Regions from separate parts of the Pseudomonas sp. GWSMS-1 genome, predicted to be linked through region 4. Evidence: riboswitches for the same ligand, from Rfam matches in the RefSeq annotation. Region 4 holds a riboswitch; each other region holds the start of a gene.
The links. A riboswitch is a leader RNA that binds a small molecule or an ion and turns the genes downstream of it on or off. The one in region 4 is predicted to bind cobalamin.

Region 1 (4,207 bases), 1.4 Mb from region 4:
AGAGAAGTCCAGGGCACTGGCCAGCACAAACAGGCCAGCAAAAACCCAGCGTGGTCGCAACAGCACGCCGGCCAGGAAAAACACCGCCCAGGAGGCGCTGGGCAGGTTGATGCTGGCGAAGTGACTGCCACGCGTCATGGCCAGCAGCAACGCCAGGACGATGCCCGTTAGTAGCTGAGCACGGGTTGAAAGAATGGGCATGGGTATCTCCTCAGAGCGCTTGGTAGCGCAGGGTCAGGTAAAAGGCGCGGCCAGGTTGTTCGTAGGTCTGCGCCGTTTCGTAGTCACGGTCGAAGAGGTTGCTGACCTTGGCCTGCAGACGCCATTCGCTGTCGATGTGGTACTCGCCACGCAGATCGACCAAGGCATAGCCGGGCAGGCGTGAATCTTCGGTGTTGCTGGCGTCGTTAAACCGCTGGCTGGCAGCGAACAACGTGGCACCGACGCCAAACGAGCCGATGCGGCGGTCGGCGTCGATATTGAAGGTGCGCTTGGCTCGCCGCGCCAACTGATGTCCATGGTTTTCCTGGCTACGGTCCTGCGGGTCGAGCAGCGTCAGGGTGGCTGCTAGGTCCCAATTCTCCAGCTGCGTACGCGCACTCGACTCGAGGCCGCGAATACGCGCGGATTCGACGTTCTGTGGGCGCATCGGCTTACTACCGGCCCAAACAATCAGGTCGTCGATCTGGTTTTCAAAAACGCTGAGACGCCATTCACCCCAGCCAGCATCGCCCTGCAGGCCGAGCTCGTAGTTTTCCGACTTTTCCGGTTTAAGGTCGGGGTTACCCGCGGTGGAACCGCTGTTCGGGGTATACAGGTCATTAAAGGTCGGCGCACGGAAGGCGGTACCGTAGGCAGCACTCAACGTCAGACTTTCGCTGAGCTCGTAGCTCCAGCCTAGGTTGCCAGTATCGTGCTCGCCGAACTGCTGGTTGTCGTCGCGGCGCAACCCGACGGACACGCCATGTCGACCGAAACGGCCCTGGTACTGAGTGTAATAACCGCGATTATCGCGGGAGTCCTCAGCATAGGTGTCGGATGTGTCGATACGGTCCTGCTGGTAATCAAAACCCAGGCTCAACAGTTGCTCGGGCGTCAGGCTAAAGTCGTTCTGCCAAGCAAAGGTGTCGCGCTCGGTGTCGAAGCGCGAGTAAAAACCTCCATCCCGGAAGTTGTCGGTGCGATCTTCGCTGTGACCGGCCTGCAAGGTCACATCCCAGGGCTCTAAGGGAGTGAAACGGGCACGCCCGCCAAGCACCTGTTGCTCTCCATCGGCATAGCTGAAGCGCCCGGTTTTGCCGGAGCTGCTGCGCAGGTCCTGGTCGCTGTGGATGCTCGATTGCAACCAACTGCCGTCCAGCTCCAGGCCGTTAACGAAGCGGTAGCCACCGCGCAATGAACCGGCCAGCTGGCGATAGCCATCGGCGTCTGGCTCGTAGGCACCTACGGCGCTAGGCCGGTAAGCGCGGGCATTAATCCCGTCGGTATCTTCGCTGCTCACGCCAAGGTCAAACCAACCATTCTGCGAACCACCGGCCAGGCCAGCATTAGCGCTGTGGCTGGAGCGCGTGCCGGTACCCAACGCCAGGTAAGGTTTGAGCCCCTGCTTTGCGCCGCGCCGGGTGAAAATTTGAATCACCCCGCCGAGCGCCTCGGAACCATACAGACTGGAACGCGGGCCGCGCACCACCTCAATGCGTTCGACCAGCGCTAATGGAATGTCCTGCAGGGCGGCAGCACCGGAGGTGGCGGAACCCACCTTAACCCCGTCAATCAGCACCAATAGCTGCTTTTCACTGGTGCCACGCAGGTACAACGAGGTGCTTTTGCCGCGGCCGCCATTGCTAACGATCTGCACACCGGCGAGGCCGCGCAGCATGTCCGGCACGCTCTGCGCCTGGCTGCGCTCGATATCTTCACGGGTAATCACACTGCTCGACGCCACCGAGACCAACGGCGTAGCCGTACGCGTGGCGGTGACCACCTGCTGAGCGAGGTTGAGGGGTTCTGCTTGTGCCGTTAAAAAAGGACTACAGCCCAGCCATAAAAGAACGGCCGGACGTTTATAAAAGGTGCGAAACAATGCCTGATTCTCCATCGCGCCGCCCGCGCGATACTGCTGAATAAAACATTGGGAGAACAGCATAGGCAGATAGAGCAGCAATACAGCCACATCAGCCCGGCAACGCCCTCCGCAATGCCGTGGATGCAGCAGGCCGGTCTCCGGGCTTACGAGTGGAACCTTGAGGTTCCCGGATCGCGCCTTCCCATGCCGGTGGGCACAGTGGCTAGTGGCGATCTTTGACTCGTTTACCGTTGCGGGGGCAGCGCCGAAATAGTTGCGTGGTTAACACGTAACGCACCGGCTTCCCTGTTTCACCCTTTGAACGCTATGCGTTTGGGGCACCTGTTGCAGGCGCGCAGGGTAGAGACTTGCATACAGAGCGTCAACGCATAACGCCGCGCATAGCGCCGACGCCTCACGTGCCACTCAATGCCGCGGCATAAAACCCGCCGGCTTGCTCGCCAACCACTCAACAAAGGTACGCAAGCGCTCATCACTGAGCAGGCTGTCACGATTGTTGTAGGTCAGCGCCAGCTCTTTTTCGCTGAACAGCCGATGGATCTGGTTGTGACAGGCACGGCACACCCAGAGCGTGGCGCTGATGCGCTCACTTTTGCCGAAGCGTTTTTGCACGTAAACCTTGTTGTGCAGTGCCTTGGGGATCAAGTGATGGCGCGTCAGCAGCGCAGCGCGGGCGCAAAGTTCACAGGCGTCAGGTTGTTCGGGCAGGCGAATCGGTTCGGGCATACAAGCAACGCCGGCTCAGCGTTTACGGCACAGGCTCAGGCCATCGCCGAGCGGTAGCAGGGACAGGTCGATGCGCGGGTCATCACGCAGCGCCAAGTTGAGCGCCTGAATCGCTCGGGTGTCAGCGCCCTCGGGGCTCTGTTCAAGCACCCGGCCACTCCACAAGGTGTTGTCGAACAGAATCAGCCCACCCTGACGTACCAGACGCAGGGCGTGCTCCAAATAAGCCGGATAGTTGGCTTTGTCGGCGTCGATAAACAGCAGATCAATACGCCCTGTCAGCCCTTCAGCTGCAAGCGCTTCCAGGGTTTGCAGCGCCGGCGCTAGCCGCAGCTCAATACGCTCAGCGAGGCCCGCCTCAGCCCAGTAACGTTTGGCCGTGGCGTTGTAGCCGCCGGGAATGTCGCAACAAATCAAGTGGCCATCGCTCGGCATGGCCTGGGCCATACAGATAGCGCTGTAACCGGTGAAGGTGCCGACTTCGACAATCCGCCGCGCGCCGATCAGCTGTACCAACAAGGCCATGAACTGGCCCTGCTCGGGGGCGATTTGCCAGCGTGAATGAGTCAGCAGAGCGGTTTCTTCGCGCAGACGCTTGAGCAGTGGCGTCTCGCGCAGCGATACATCCAGCAGGTACTGATAGAGATCAGCATCGAGATTAAGCGTTTGAGTGGTCATAAAAGCCCCTCTACAAATACCCAGGGCTGGGCCTCAGGGGTTACCCGCCAGCTCCGGGGTGAACACACGCTTGGCATTCAAGTAAGTACGCTGCCAATACGTATTGCTCAGGCTGTCCAGGCGCACAGTGCCGCCGCTGGAGGGCGCATGCACGAAGCGGCCATTGCCGACATAAATACCCGCATGGCTGACCTGGCTGCCGCCACTGGTGGCAAAAAACACCAGATCACCGCTTTGCAGCGCATCGCGCCCAATGCCTGGGGCGCGCATGCTGATCAGCTCACGGGTAGTGCGCGGCAGCTTGATGCCTGCGGCATCACGGTAAACAAAGCCGATCAAGCCGCTGCAGTCGAAGCCGCCTTCGGGGGTATTACCGCCATAGCGATAGGGCGTGCCTACCAAGCCCAGCGCACGAAATAGCACATCATCAGCATTGCCGTTAAAGCTGCTGATGGGCTGATAAACAGTGGGTTGCGGGGTTGGCGCGGGCGCTTGACTCGCGCAGGCGCTAAGCAGCGCGGCCAACACAATCAAGCTGATACGGGAGAATGCGGTCATGGACAAGGCGATCCTGAGCCGGGATGCGCCCTACTCTGCCGGCTTGCACATGCGAGTGCAAGCTTTAGCTTTGCTTGGCAGGTTGTTGAAATCTATCGAGATACGTCAGAGAGGATAACGGGCTACAGCGACCTTAACGTTACGGCCGCTGCACGCCGC
Region 2 (4,207 bases), 820 kb from region 4:
GATGCGCCCGTCGCGGGTCGGATAGTTGGCCAGCACCAGGGCGATGCGTTTGTCGGCGTTGGCCTTGTCGGCCAGGGCGATCCAGTTGCGCGCCAGCTCAGCGACAAAATCCATCCCCGCTAAATGCGGCTGATAACACACCACATCGCTCTGGCTGCGCTCACTGCGCCAGGCCAGGCCTTTAAAGCTGATCGGCTGGGTGATCAGCCGGCCGTCCAGCTCGGGCAACACGACATGCATGGCCAGGTCACGCGAGCCCAGGCCCTGGGCGCTGGCGTGCCACTGCGCATGGTTATCCAGCGAGCAAATGGCCTGCAGCACCGGGATATCGCGGCGGAATGGCCGCGCACTCGGCGCTTCCGGGTTGGACAAGGCGAACGCGGTGGTGTTGATGATCAGCGCCGTGCCGGTGTCATCCAGCCAGGTTTCGACCTGGGCTAGGCAGGCGGCCTCCTTGAGGCTGGCCACGGCAATCGGCAGCGGATTCAGACCCTGAGCCTGCAAGCATTGGCAGAACACGTCGATAAAGCCGGTGTTTGCCGCCTGCACCTGGGTGCGATAAAACAGCAGCGCCACCACCGGCGCAGCGGCTTGCCAATTGACCTGCCAGTCGGCCAACACCGCGCTGGCCTGCTGCGGGTGATACAGGCCCACGCGCGGCAACGGCTGCGGCTCGACCCAGGCATAGTCTCGTTGCAACCACTGGCTAGCGGTGCAATTAAACAGCTGCCGAGCATTCTGCGCGCCGCCCTGACGGAGGAACTGCCAGAGCCGCTCGGCCTCAGCCTGCGGCACATTGCTCAGGCCCATCAGCTCGGGGTCAGGGTTGTCGCAGCCAGGCACCATAATCACCCGCGCACCGCGCTCGGCCAGCTCAACCAAACGCTCGATGCCGTAGCGCCAGTAACTGACGCCGCCGTGCACGGCAATCAGGATGACCTTGGCGTGTTGCAGCACCTGCTCGACATAAAGGTCCACCGAGGCGTGATTGCTCAGCTGCGCCGGACTGGCTAGGCGCAGGCTCGGGTAATCCTCGGGTAACTGCCGCGCCACCTCTGCCAGCAACGACAGCTGCGAATCGCCGGTGCAGAGAATCACCAGCTCGGCCGGGGTCTGGCCGAGGTCGGCGATGCTGTCGACCGGCACTTGGCTGCCAGGCTGGGTACGGATTAGGTGCATGGGGGCTTAGTTCGCCAGTGCCGCCTGCAATTCAGCGGTGATAGCGGCCTGATCAAGCTGCTGACCGATGACAATCAAGCGGCTGACCCGTGCTTCATCGGCCTGCCAGGCGCGGTCGAAGTGCTTGTCGAAACGCTGACCAACACCTTGCAGCAGCAAGCGCATCGGCTTGCCGGGAATCGCCGCGAAACCCTTGATGCGCAGAATGCCATGCTTGGCCACTGCGTCCTTCAATGCGCCCAGCAAACGCGCCTCCTCGGCCTCCGGTAGTTCCACGTGGAACGAGTCGAATTCGTCGTGATCGTGATCTTCATGCCCTTCTAGGTCATGGTGGGTTTTGCGGCCTTCAATGTGCAGCTCGGTTTCGCAGTTCAGGCCCAGCAGCACGTTCAGCGGCAGTTCACCGCCGTGGGCTGCGATGATTTTCACCGCTGGCGGCAACTCTTCCGCCACTTCGGCGCGCACCGCTGCCAGGGCGTCGGCGTCGAGCAGGTCGGCTTTATTAAGGATGACTAGGTCAGCACTTGCCAGTTGGTCGGCGAACAGCTCATGCAACGGCGATTCGTGGTCGAGGTTTGGGTCAAGCTTGCGCTGCTGATCAACCTGATCAGGGAAGGCAGCGAAGGTGCCGGCGGCCACAGCCGGGCTGTCGACCACAGTGATCACCGCATCAACGGTGCAGGCGTTACGGATTTCTGGCCAGTTGAAGGCCTGAACCAGCGGCTTGGGCAGGGCCAGACCGGAGGTTTCAATCAGGATATGGTCGAGGTCGCCACGGCGTGCCACCAACTCGCGCATCACCGGAAAAAACTCTTCCTGCACGGTGCAGCACAAACAGCCGTTGGCCAGCTCAAAGACGCGGCCGTTGGCTTCTTCTTCGCTGCAACCGATGGAGCACTGTTTGAGGATTTCGCCGTCGATGCCCAGCTCGCCGAACTCGTTGACGATCACAGCGATACGCCGACCGCCCGCGTTTTCCAGCATGTGGCGCAGCAAGGTGGTTTTACCGGCACCGAGAAAGCCGGTAACGATGGTGACGGGAAGTTTGCCGAGGGTTTGCATGGCGAGTCCTGCGTGACGTCGAAAGAAAGACGAGCAGGAGGCGGCACAGACATGACAGCCACGGGGCGTCAGCCAACACCACCGGATCACCCCGCCCGGTTGTCGAAAACGTGACGAGGCAGGTCTCCTGGCTCACGGTCTGCGCGCTGCGCGACCCTTCTACCTTCCCGCCCATGGCAGTGGTGTATTGAAGGGCTTTCGACCGTTCACAGTTGCGGGGGCAGCCAAGGCATTCACCTTGTTCCCTCTTAGCTTCGCGGCAGAGCCGCGAAGAACCTCGAACGCGGCAAGGCTACGCAGACCATGACGGCCGGTCAATCACGGTTGACCGGTAAGAGCCGCCATGATCAGCTACGCCGCCGCACAAACCGAGCGCCGTAGATCATGCCCAGCCCTGTCGATAACTGCCCCGCTGCTATTCAAGTGGTCGCCGGGCTCGGATGTCGCAGCGACTGCAGCCTGGAGGACTTATCCACATTGCTGCTCGACAGCCTGCAGGCGCATGGCCTGACTGTGGATAACTTGGCGGGGCTGGCGAGCATCACGCACAAGCGTGACGAGCCGGCCCTGCAGGCACTGGCCAAACGCCTCGGCCTGCAGCTGAGCTGTTTCAGCTCGGAAGAACTGCAGCCCTATCAGTTAGGTGTTCAAGGCTCGCCGATTACCCTGGCCGCCACCGGTAGTCCGGCAGTCGCCGAACCTTGCGCCCTGGCGCTGGCCGAACGCCTAGGCGACCAACCTGCCCGCCTGCTCGGCGGCAAAACCCGTAATGCCAGCGCCACCTGCGCGCTGGCGTCGATTGCAGCCAAGGATTTTTCATGACCGTCTACTTTATCGGTGCCGGCCCCGGCGACCCCGAGCTGATCACCGTCAAAGGCCAGCGCCTGTTACACAGCTGCCCGGTGATTCTCTACGCCGGCTCGCTGGTGCCGGCAGCGGTGTTGGAAGGCCATAGCGCTGAGCAGGTGGTGAACACCGCTGAACTGCATCTGGATGAAATTATCGAGCTGATTGCCCAGGCGCACAGCACAGGCCAGGACGTGGCCCGCGTGCATTCCGGCGACCCGTCGCTGTATGGCGCGATTGGCGAACAGATCCGCCACCTGCGTCGGCTGGAAATTCCCTTCCAGATCATTCCCGGCGTCACTGCCACCGCTGCTTGCGCCGCCCTGCTGGAAAGCGAACTGACCCTGCCCGAGGTGTCACAGACGCTGATTCTCACCCGCTATGCGAGCAAGTCGGAGATGCCGGCGGGCGAGCAGCTGAGTGATCTGGCGCACCACGGTGCGACCATGGCCATTCACCTCGGCGTGGTACACCTAAGTAAGATCGTTGACGAATTGCTGCCGCACTACGGAGCGGACTGTCCGATTGCGGTGGTGCACCGGGCCAGCTGGCCGGATCAGGATTGGGTCAGTGGCACGCTCGCCACCATCGAGGAGCAGGTGCGCGCCAAGGGCTTTCGCCGTACTGCACTGATCCTCGTCGGCCGCGTGCTGCACGCCGAACAGTTCGCCGACTCGGCGCTGTATAACGCCGAGCATCGTCATCTGTTCAGGTCGTCAGACGCTTGAGCATTACCAACCGGGCGACTTCAGCGGCGTAGCGCCCGCCGCGCGAGTGACAGCAGGTCATCCAGCGCCGGCACGCTGGCCAGCAACACCAACAGCAAGGCCAGCGGCACGGTGGCGATGTACCCCAGGTAGCTGAAACCCAGTGCGCCGATCACCCCACCAAGGAAGAAGTACAGCGCCAACAGGCTGAGCACCCGCAACCGCTGACGGTCGGCCATCACCCGGGCTATTTCAGGCCCGCGCGTGCGATTCCAATAGAACAGCTTGCCCAGCTCGATGCCGATATCAGTGATGATTCCGGTGATATGCGTGGTGCGGATTTCGGCGTTTGAAAGCTTGGTGATCAGCGCGTTCTGCAGGCCCATGATGAAACACAGCAGCATCACCGTCAG
Region 3 (4,207 bases), on a different contig from region 4:
CCAGCACCAGCATCAGCGCGGCGCTCGGCATGGCCATTGCGGCGCGCATGCAGGGCAGCAAGCGCAAATCGGTCGCGGTGATCGGTGATGGTGCGCTGACCGCCGGCATGGCCTTCGAGGCGCTGAATCACGCCAGCGACGTCAAAGCCAACATGCTGGTGGTGCTCAACGACAACGACATGTCGATCTCGAAAAATGTCGGCGGTCTGTCCACTTACCTGGCCAAGATCCTCTCCAGTCGTACCTACGCCAACATGCGTGAAGGCAGCAAGAAAGTGCTGTCCAAGCTGCCCGGCGCCTGGGAGATCGCGCGCAAAACTGAAGAACATGCCAAGGGCATGCTGGTCTCCGGCACCCTGTTCGAAGAACTCGGCTGGAACTACATCGGCCCGATCGACGGCCACGACCTGCCCAGCCTGCTCGCCACCCTGCGCAATATGCGTGACCTCGACGGTCCGCAGTTCCTGCACGTGGTGACCAAGAAAGGTAAGGGCTTTGCGCCAGCCGAGGCCGACCCGATTGGCTATCACGCGATCACCAAGCTGGAGCCAATCAACGCCCCGCCCGTGGCCAAGCAGCCAACAGGCCCGAAATATTCCAGCGTATTCGGTCAGTGGCTGTGCGACATGGCCGCGCAAGACCCGCGCCTGGTCGGTATAACCCCGGCGATGAAAGAAGGCTCGGATTTGGTGGCGTTCAGCGAGCGTTACCCCGAGCGCTATTTCGACGTGGCCATCGCCGAACAGCACGCGGTGACCCTGGCCGCCGGCATGGCCTGCGACGGGGTTAAGCCGGTGGTTGCGATCTACTCGACCTTCCTCCAGCGTGCCTATGACCAGCTGATTCATGACGTAGCCGTACAACACCTCGACGTGCTGTTCGCCATCGACCGTGCAGGCCTGGTTGGCGAAGACGGCCCGACCCACGCCGGCAGCTTCGATATTTCCTACCTGCGCTGTATCCCCGGCATGCTGGTGATGACGCCGAGTGACGAGAACGAACTGCGCCGCATGCTCACCACCGGCCACCTGTTCGATGGCCCGGCAGCCGTACGCTACCCGCGCGGCACAGGCCCTAATGCGCCCATCGAGCCAGGCCTTGAGCCTCTTGAAATTGGCAAAGGCATCATCCGCCGCCAGGGCAAACAAACCGCCCTACTTGTGTTCGGCGTACAACTGAGCGAAGCACTCAAGGTCGGCGAAACGCTCGATGCCACCGTAGTCGACATGCGCTTTGTCAAACCGCTGGACGAAGCCCTGGTACGCGAACTGGCCGCCAGCCATCAACTGCTGGTAACGATTGAAGAGAACAGCGTGATGGGCGGTGCCGGCAGTGCGGTCAGCGAGTTCCTTGCCCGCGAGAACATCCTCAAACCGCTGCTGCACCTGGGCCTGCCTGACTACTACGTCGAGCACGCCAAACCCACGCAGATGCTCGCCGAGTGTGGGCTGGATGCTGCCGGCATCGAAGCGGCTATACGCGCCCGGCTCGCACTACAGGCTGTATGAGTACCGCTCATCCAGCGCTGAACGCCGCTTGCTTGTAGTTCATCCCACCGCGCATTAAGGTGCGCGACGTTTTACTTCCAACAAGGTGCGCCTCTTTATCCGTAAAGCGGCGTTAAACGGGAAGCCGGTGCGCTCATAAAGAGCTATCCCGGCGCTGCCCCCGCAACGGTAATCGACCGCAGAGCGAGTCTGCACGCAGCTTCATCCGCCACTGGGCTACCCCGGGAAGGCGAAGCGGCGCACGTCGAGAGCCCGGAGACCGGCCTTATTGGATGTGACTGGTGTTGCGGAGGGCATCACCGTCAAGCTCAGGCTGCGTCCGCGCGCCCGTTCTTGCACCTGCCCTCCTCAAAAGTCTTCCGACCTTTTGAGGATTCTCTACGTGAAATTGTCCCGCCTTGCCCTGGCCGTGGTGCTTGCGCCGCTGACTGCTCATGCGAACCCACTCCAATTGCAGCCATTGGTTGTGACATCCGGGCGGTATGCTGAACCAATCCAACAGGCGACCGCTGCAACTACAGTATTTACCCGCAAAGATATTGAACGCTTGCAAGTGCGCAGCGCGGCAGAGCTGCTTGAGCGCGTGCCCGGCGTCAGCGTCAGCCGTACCGGCGGAGCAGGTAGCCAGACCGGTCTGTTCGTGCGCGGCACCTCAACTGCACAAACCCTCGTCCTGGTAGACGGCCAGCGCATTTCTGCTGCCTCCAGCGGCACCAGCAGTCTGGAGTTCCTCAGCCCGGAGCAGATTGAGCGCGTTGAAGTCGTACGCGGCGCGCGTTCGGCGCTCTATGGCTCGGATGCCATCGGTGGCGTCGTGCAGATTTTCACCCGCCAAGGCAGCGGTGACGGCCTCAAGCCCTATGTACGCTTTGGCGCCGGCAGCAACCAGACCTTCGAGCGCAGCCTTGGCCTGTCCGGCCGCGATGCACAGACCCGCTTCAACCTGGGCGCCGCCCTCGATGAAACCCAGGGGATCGACGCCACCCGCGATAACTTCGGAGCCAACGGCGATGACGATGCCTATCGCAATAAATCGCTGAGCCTGAACCTCTCGCACCGCTTCAATGACGATTTGAAAGTCGGATTCAGCGCGCTCGATCAACGCGGCCAAGCCGAGTTCGAAGACCTCTTCAGCGCCTCACTGCCCACTACCGACTTCCAGCTGAGCAGCCTGTCCAGCCACATCGATGGCAACATCAACGACACCTGGAATAGTCGCCTGGAATTCGGCCACAGCGAGGACAAGCGCGACACCGGCAACGACCAGACAAACGCCAGCGCATTCTCGTTCTACAGCTTTAATACCTACCGCGACTCGGTCAACTGGGTGAACACCCTGACCCTCAACGAGCGCCATCAAGTGCTGCTGGGTGCCGACTGGTATGAGGATCGCGTGAATGGCAGCGAGGACTTTACTGAGGACTCGCGCTGGAACCAGGCAGGCTTTATCCAACACCGCTACAACGCCGACTCTTTTTCTACTGAGCTGGGTCTGCGCCATGACAGGAACCAGCAGTTCGGCAGCGAAAACACCTGGAGCGCGGCGCTAACTGTGCCGTTCAGTCACAAAAACGATTTGATCCTGTCCTACAGCGAAGGCTTCCGCGCACCGACCTTCAACGACCTGTATTACCCCGACTTCTGCTTCGGCGGCTTTTGCTCCGCCAGCGCCAACCCCGACCTTAAGCCAGAAACCTCCAAAAGCTATGAAGCGCTATGGCGCAACCGCTACAGTGAAACCGGCGCGCTGGAACTGTCGCTGTACCGCATCGACCTGCAAGACGCGATTGTTCTCGACCAGAACTTTATTCCGCAGAATGTGCAGACCGCTCGCATCAATGGCTTCGAAGCTGCGCTAAAGCAGGAGCTATTCGGCTGGCAGGGCAACTTGGCACTCGCGCTGATCGACCCACGTGATCGCGACACGGGCAACACCCTCGCTCGCCGCGCCAAACGCACGCTGAGCATGGATCTGGATCGCGAGTTCGGCGCTTTTTCTGCCGGCATCAGCTGGCGTGCAGTCAGTGGCCGCTACGACGACGCCGATAACACCCAAGAGCTGAGTGGCTATGGCCTGCTCAGCCTGCGCGGTGCCTGGCAAGCGAGCCAGGAGGTGGCATTCAACCTGAAGCTGAATAACATCTTCGACAAGGATTATGCCGAAGCAACTTACAAAACCAACAATGGCCGCTACGGTTTCAACACCGAAGGGCGCACTGCACTGTTTGCCGTGACTTGGACGCCTCAGCTCTGAGGCGCCAACTGAAACGCGCACTAAGCCCCGCAACATGCGGGGCTTAGTGCGCGCTGGCCAGCACCTGACACAGACGCTCCATCGCCCCCAACATCTGAAAGCTTGGCCGTTCCAGGCCATCATCGGGCACTAACCAGAGCTGATCCAGCTCAACCGCGCGCACGACTGGCCAGTTACGCCAGGCATCTAGTTGCGCCTGGCTGCCGGCCAGAATCACCTCGGGGTTGCGCTGCAAGACGGCCTCGACACTCACTTGCGGAGCCGGCAGGCTCAGGTCGGCAAAGATATTTTCGGCACCACAAACACGCAGGGCATCGCTAATAATCTGCTGGCCGCCAAGGGTATACATCGGTACATCCCAGACCTGGTAAAACACCCGCAGTGGCTGTGGACGGCGATAGCGTTGAGCTAAACCAGCCATCCCATCAAGAAATTGCTGCTGCAG
Region 4 (4,207 bases):
GCTGTGCAGCGGTTTGTCCGACACACAGAGCAACGTGCCGTAGGGCACCCGCAGGCGATAGCCCTGCGCGGCGACGGTGCCGCTCTCCATGTCCACTGCAACGGCACGCGACAGGTTGATAAGCGGGCGCTCCTGAGCCCAGCGCAGCTCCCAGTTACGGTCGTCGTAAGTCAGCACGGTGCCCGTACGTAGGCGCTTTTTCAGTTCGTCGCCCTGCTCGCCAGTCACCAGCTTGGCGGCCTCCTGCAACGCCTGCTGCACCTCGGCAAGAGCCGGCAGCGGGATATGCGGAGGCAGAACGCGGTCGAGAATGCCGTCGCGGCGCATGTAGGCGTGAGCCAGCACGTAATCGCCAATGGTCTGCGACTGCCGCAGGCCGCCACAGTGGCCGATCATCAGCCAGCAGTGCGGTCGCAACACAGCCAGGTGGTCGGTAATGTTCTTCGCGTTGGATGGCCCGACACCGATATTGACCAAGGTGATGCCGTGGCCATCATCCGCCTGCAGGTGATAGGCCGGCATCTGGTAACGGTGCCAGATGACGTTCTCGATAATCGCCTGCATTTCGCCTTCGGCCATGCCACGCTCGATCACCACATTGCCCGGCAGCACCATGCGGGTGAACCGCGACTCACCGACCAGCATGTCCAGACCGTGGCGGATAAATTGGTCAACATAGCGGTGGTAGTTGGTCAGCAGAATCCACGGCTGCACATGGCGCCAGTCGCTGCCGGTGTAATGCACCAGACGGCGCAGAGAGAAGTCCACCCGCGCGGCGTCGAACAGCGCCAGCGGCAGCGGGTCGGTGTTTTCCCAGTCATACAAGCCGTCGGCGGTGCCATCGGTGGCCGCAGACAAGTCGGTACTGGGAAATACCCGCGCCAACTCGGCTGCTGTCACCCCGGAGCCAGCCAGCTCATCCCCCTGCTCCACCACATAAGGGTAGGGAATATTCTGCTGGCTGACGCCCACCTCGACCTTCACGGTGAAGTCGCTCATCAGCGGGCACAACTGCTCCAGCAGGTACTTACGGAACGCCGCCGGATGAGTCACGGTAACGCTGTAGGTGCCGGGCACCTGCACCTTGGCATAGGCGCGCACAGTGGTCGGCGCCTCGCCCTGACAGAGGTAGGTCAGGCGCAACTCGGGGTAACGAAATTGGCTCTGCTCAGCGGCATCGGGCTTGATGCGTTCTTTCAAGTAGCGCTTAAGCGCCGCACTCAAGCCATTCGTCGCTTGCAGATGCAGGGCGGCCAGTCGATCCACCGCCTCTTCAGCGGTATTGGCAACAATAAAGTCATCGGAACAAGGGTTCACAAGGCACCTTCCTGGCTGAACGGAATGGCTCTATCTTGCCCTGATACGCGGCACGGGCGATAGCGCGGCGTTGCCTGTGCAGGCAGCGCTACTTGAGTAGCACCTACAGGTCATCGGGCAGCGTTTTTTTGGAGGGAGGGGGGTAGCACGCCAATGCGTCGCAGGCACGGATGACCCAAAGGGAACAAGCCAAGCAACGAGCACCGGGAATGCACAGCAACTGCGCTAGGCATTACGCCGAGCGGCGCGTTTGGCCACACGCCAAGACAGGCCTCACTGTGGTTCAGCCTAAGGCTTAGCTGTGCTTCAGTAACCCGTCTCGGGCCACTGAAGCATGATTCCAGCAGGCTTAAAGGAGCTTGATCAGGCCGGCTGGTGCAAGCGCGTGTTGAACAGCGGACCGCGGCTATAACCAGAGAACGCCTTGGCAGCGGCCAGCACACCCAAGTCGACCAGCGGCTCGATCAGGATCACGCTCATATAGGCCAGACCGAAGCTGCCTACTGCAGCCAGGTTCTCGCCGGAGAAGCCGTTACCATAGACCGCCCAGAAAGCCACCCAGGCGACGATGCCACCCTGATAGGCCGTCGACAGCGCCAGTGCCTGTTTGTAAGAGAGGTCCACATAGGCGGTGCCCGGCGCGATGATGCGCTTGGCCAGCAGACTGATACCCCACAACGGCACCAGCAAGGTCGTGACGTTCATGCCGTATTGCGGCAGGTCAAACTGCGCGAACAGCAGCCCCTGCAGCAGCAGACCAAGCGACAGACCGACAGCCGTTGCACCGGCGCCGAACAGCAGCAACAGGGTCGAGCCGAGGATCAGGTGCACCTCGGAAACGCCCACCGCCTGATGCGGGAAGACTTCGAAGAAACAGAACACCAACGCGGTGGTCAGCAGGCTACGCAAGGCCAGGGCAGCAATGCCGCCGTTGCTGCGGATGCTGTCGAGGGCAAGCTTGGCCGTGAGGCCAAAGGCACCTGCTGCGGTTGCATAACTGAGGAAGAGTTTGGCGCCAGTAACGACTTCGGGTTCGATGTGCATAGAGATTCCTGTACCGCGCCCACCGCGCGATGATCTGGATTGAGGGATTGGGCATCAGTGCCCGGCGTCGATGGCAGGTCTCCTGGCTCACGGCTTAACACTTCGCCCGCCTTCCCGACCTTGCGGCCAGTGGCATTGGGGCGTCGCTCACCGTTTACAGTTGCGGGGGCAGCCATGGCTTCGGTACCTGTTGCAGTACCCACCATGTTCCCTTTTCATCCACTCGCGTAACACGCTGCGGAACCATCGGCGGCCACCTTACCCGGCCGCACGCAGAAATGACAGCGCCCGACGCTGGGCCCGGCTGAAGTTTCAGGCGCGCCCAGCAATCCGCGCAAACACCCATGCTAGAGAGGTCGAAGCCCTAAATCAGATGTGCGGCACTGCGCGCCACCAGTGCACCGACATCAATGCCGCGCGGCAACGTGCCATAAACCCGGCCACCCTGGCCGCCCAAGCGGCTGGCGATAAAGGCGTCGGATACCGCTGCATGACCGGCCTCCAGCAATAACTTGGCTTGCAGCGCCAGGGCTACATCTTCCGTGAGTTGACGGGCGCGATACTGGATGTCCGCGGTGTCACGAAAGTCCGCCTGCAGCTTGCTGATGTGGGCTTTCAAACGCGCATCGCCATGGCCATCGCCCAGCTCGACAAACAGCGCATCAAGCACACCCGGCTCCTTCGACAGTGCGCGCAGCACATCTAAACACTGCACATTGCCCGAGCCTTCCCAGGTCGAGTTGACCGGTGCTTCGCGGTACAGGCGCGGCAGGATAGTGTCTTCGACATAGCCCGCGCCGCCCATGCACTCGGCGGCTTCATTGATCATCGCCGGCGCCCGTTTGCAGATCCAATACTTGCCCACTGCGGTGACCAGGCGGGCGAACTTGTCTTCCTGTTCGTCGTGCGGGTTATCCAGCGCCTTGCCCATGCGCAAGGTCAGGGCCAGGGCCGCCTCGCTTTCCAGGGCCAGGTCGGCCAGCACGTTCTGCATCAGCGGCTGCTCGCTAAGCACGCGCCCGCCCACTTGGCGATGCGCGCAATGGTGCGCAGCCTGGGTCAGCGCCTGACGCATCAGGGCGCTGGAGCCGATCATGCAATCAAAGCGAGTCAGCGCGACCATCTCGATAATCGTCGGCACGCCGCGCCCCTCTTCGCCGACCATCCAGGCCAACGCGCCACGGAATTCGACCTCACTGGAGGCGTTCGACCAATTACCCAGCTTGTTTTTCAGACGCTGGATGTAGAACTCGTTGCGCGTGCCGTCCGGGCGATGACGCGGCAGCAGAAAACAGGTCAGGCCTTTCTCGGTATAGGCCAGGGTGAGGAAGGCATCGCACATCGGCGCGGAGCAGAACCACTTATGGCCGACCAACTCATACGCCTTCCCCGGCCCGCCAAGCCCCACCGCATACGCCTGCGTGGTGTTGGCGCGCACATCGGTGCCACCCTGTTTCTCGGTCATGGCCATGCCGATGGTCGCCCCGGTTTTCTGCTCAATCGGCAGGTTGCGCGGGTCGTACTGGGTGGAGAGGATTTTCGGCAGCCACTTCTCGGCGACGTCAGCCTGCAGTTTGAGGGCCGGCACACTGGCGAAGGTCATGGTCAGCGGGCAACCGCTGCCGGCGTCGGCCTGGCTGTGCAAGTAGCTCATCGCTGCGCGAGCCACCTGAGCGCCGGCGCGCGGATCAGTCCAGGGCATGGACGGCAGGCCATGCTCAATGGCCGCGCCCATCAACTGATGATAGGCCGGGTGAAACTCCACCAAGTCCACGCGATGACCATAGCGGTCATGGCTCTTGAACACCGGTTTATGTTCATTGGCGAGAAAGCCCGCGGCCATCAA

Region 1: linked by a shared signal. The riboswitch ahead of btuB (TonB-dependent vitamin B12 receptor) and the one ahead of ACEPAJ_RS18200 (energy-coupling factor ABC transporter permease) in region 4 are both predicted to bind cobalamin.
Region 2: linked by a shared signal. The riboswitch ahead of cobW (cobalamin biosynthesis protein CobW) and the one ahead of ACEPAJ_RS18200 (energy-coupling factor ABC transporter permease) in region 4 are both predicted to bind cobalamin.
Region 3: linked by a shared signal. The riboswitch ahead of ACEPAJ_RS02145 (TonB-dependent receptor domain-containing protein) and the one ahead of ACEPAJ_RS18200 (energy-coupling factor ABC transporter permease) in region 4 are both predicted to bind cobalamin.

Annotation. Positions count from the first base shown of each region.
Region 1 covers NZ_JBMHHV010000005.1:1,672,939-1,677,145, forward strand. Annotated here, with positions in the region: gene ACEPAJ_RS11290 (hypothetical protein) at 1-201, opposite strand, end outside; gene btuB (TonB-dependent vitamin B12 receptor) at 212-2,098, opposite strand; cobalamin riboswitch at 2,198-2,426, opposite strand; gene ACEPAJ_RS11300 (hypothetical protein) at 2,492-2,812, opposite strand; gene ACEPAJ_RS11305 (O-methyltransferase) at 2,828-3,490, opposite strand; gene ACEPAJ_RS11310 (C40 family peptidase) at 3,524-4,048, opposite strand.
Region 2 covers NZ_JBMHHV010000005.1:3,900,392-3,904,598, forward strand. Annotated here, with positions in the region: gene cobN (cobaltochelatase subunit CobN) at 1-1,179, opposite strand, end outside; gene cobW (cobalamin biosynthesis protein CobW) at 1,186-2,241, opposite strand; cobalamin riboswitch at 2,342-2,536, opposite strand; gene ACEPAJ_RS21800 (cobalamin biosynthesis protein) at 2,626-3,063, shown strand; gene cobM (precorrin-4 C(11)-methyltransferase) at 3,060-3,815, shown strand; partial or broken gene ACEPAJ_RS21810 (YoaK family protein) at 3,869-4,207, opposite strand, start outside.
Region 3 covers NZ_JBMHHV010000003.1:245,442-249,648, reverse strand. Annotated here, with positions in the region: gene dxs (1-deoxy-D-xylulose-5-phosphate synthase) at 1-1,508, shown strand, start outside; cobalamin riboswitch at 1,575-1,790, shown strand; gene ACEPAJ_RS02145 (TonB-dependent receptor domain-containing protein) at 1,891-3,762, shown strand; partial or broken gene ACEPAJ_RS02140 (cobalamin-binding protein) at 3,806-4,207, opposite strand, start outside.
Region 4 covers NZ_JBMHHV010000005.1:3,079,185-3,083,391, forward strand. Annotated here, with positions in the region: gene amn (AMP nucleosidase) at 1-1,317, opposite strand, end outside; gene ACEPAJ_RS18200 (energy-coupling factor ABC transporter permease) at 1,681-2,361, opposite strand; cobalamin riboswitch at 2,417-2,624, opposite strand; gene ACEPAJ_RS18205 (acyl-CoA dehydrogenase family protein) at 2,726-4,207, opposite strand, start outside.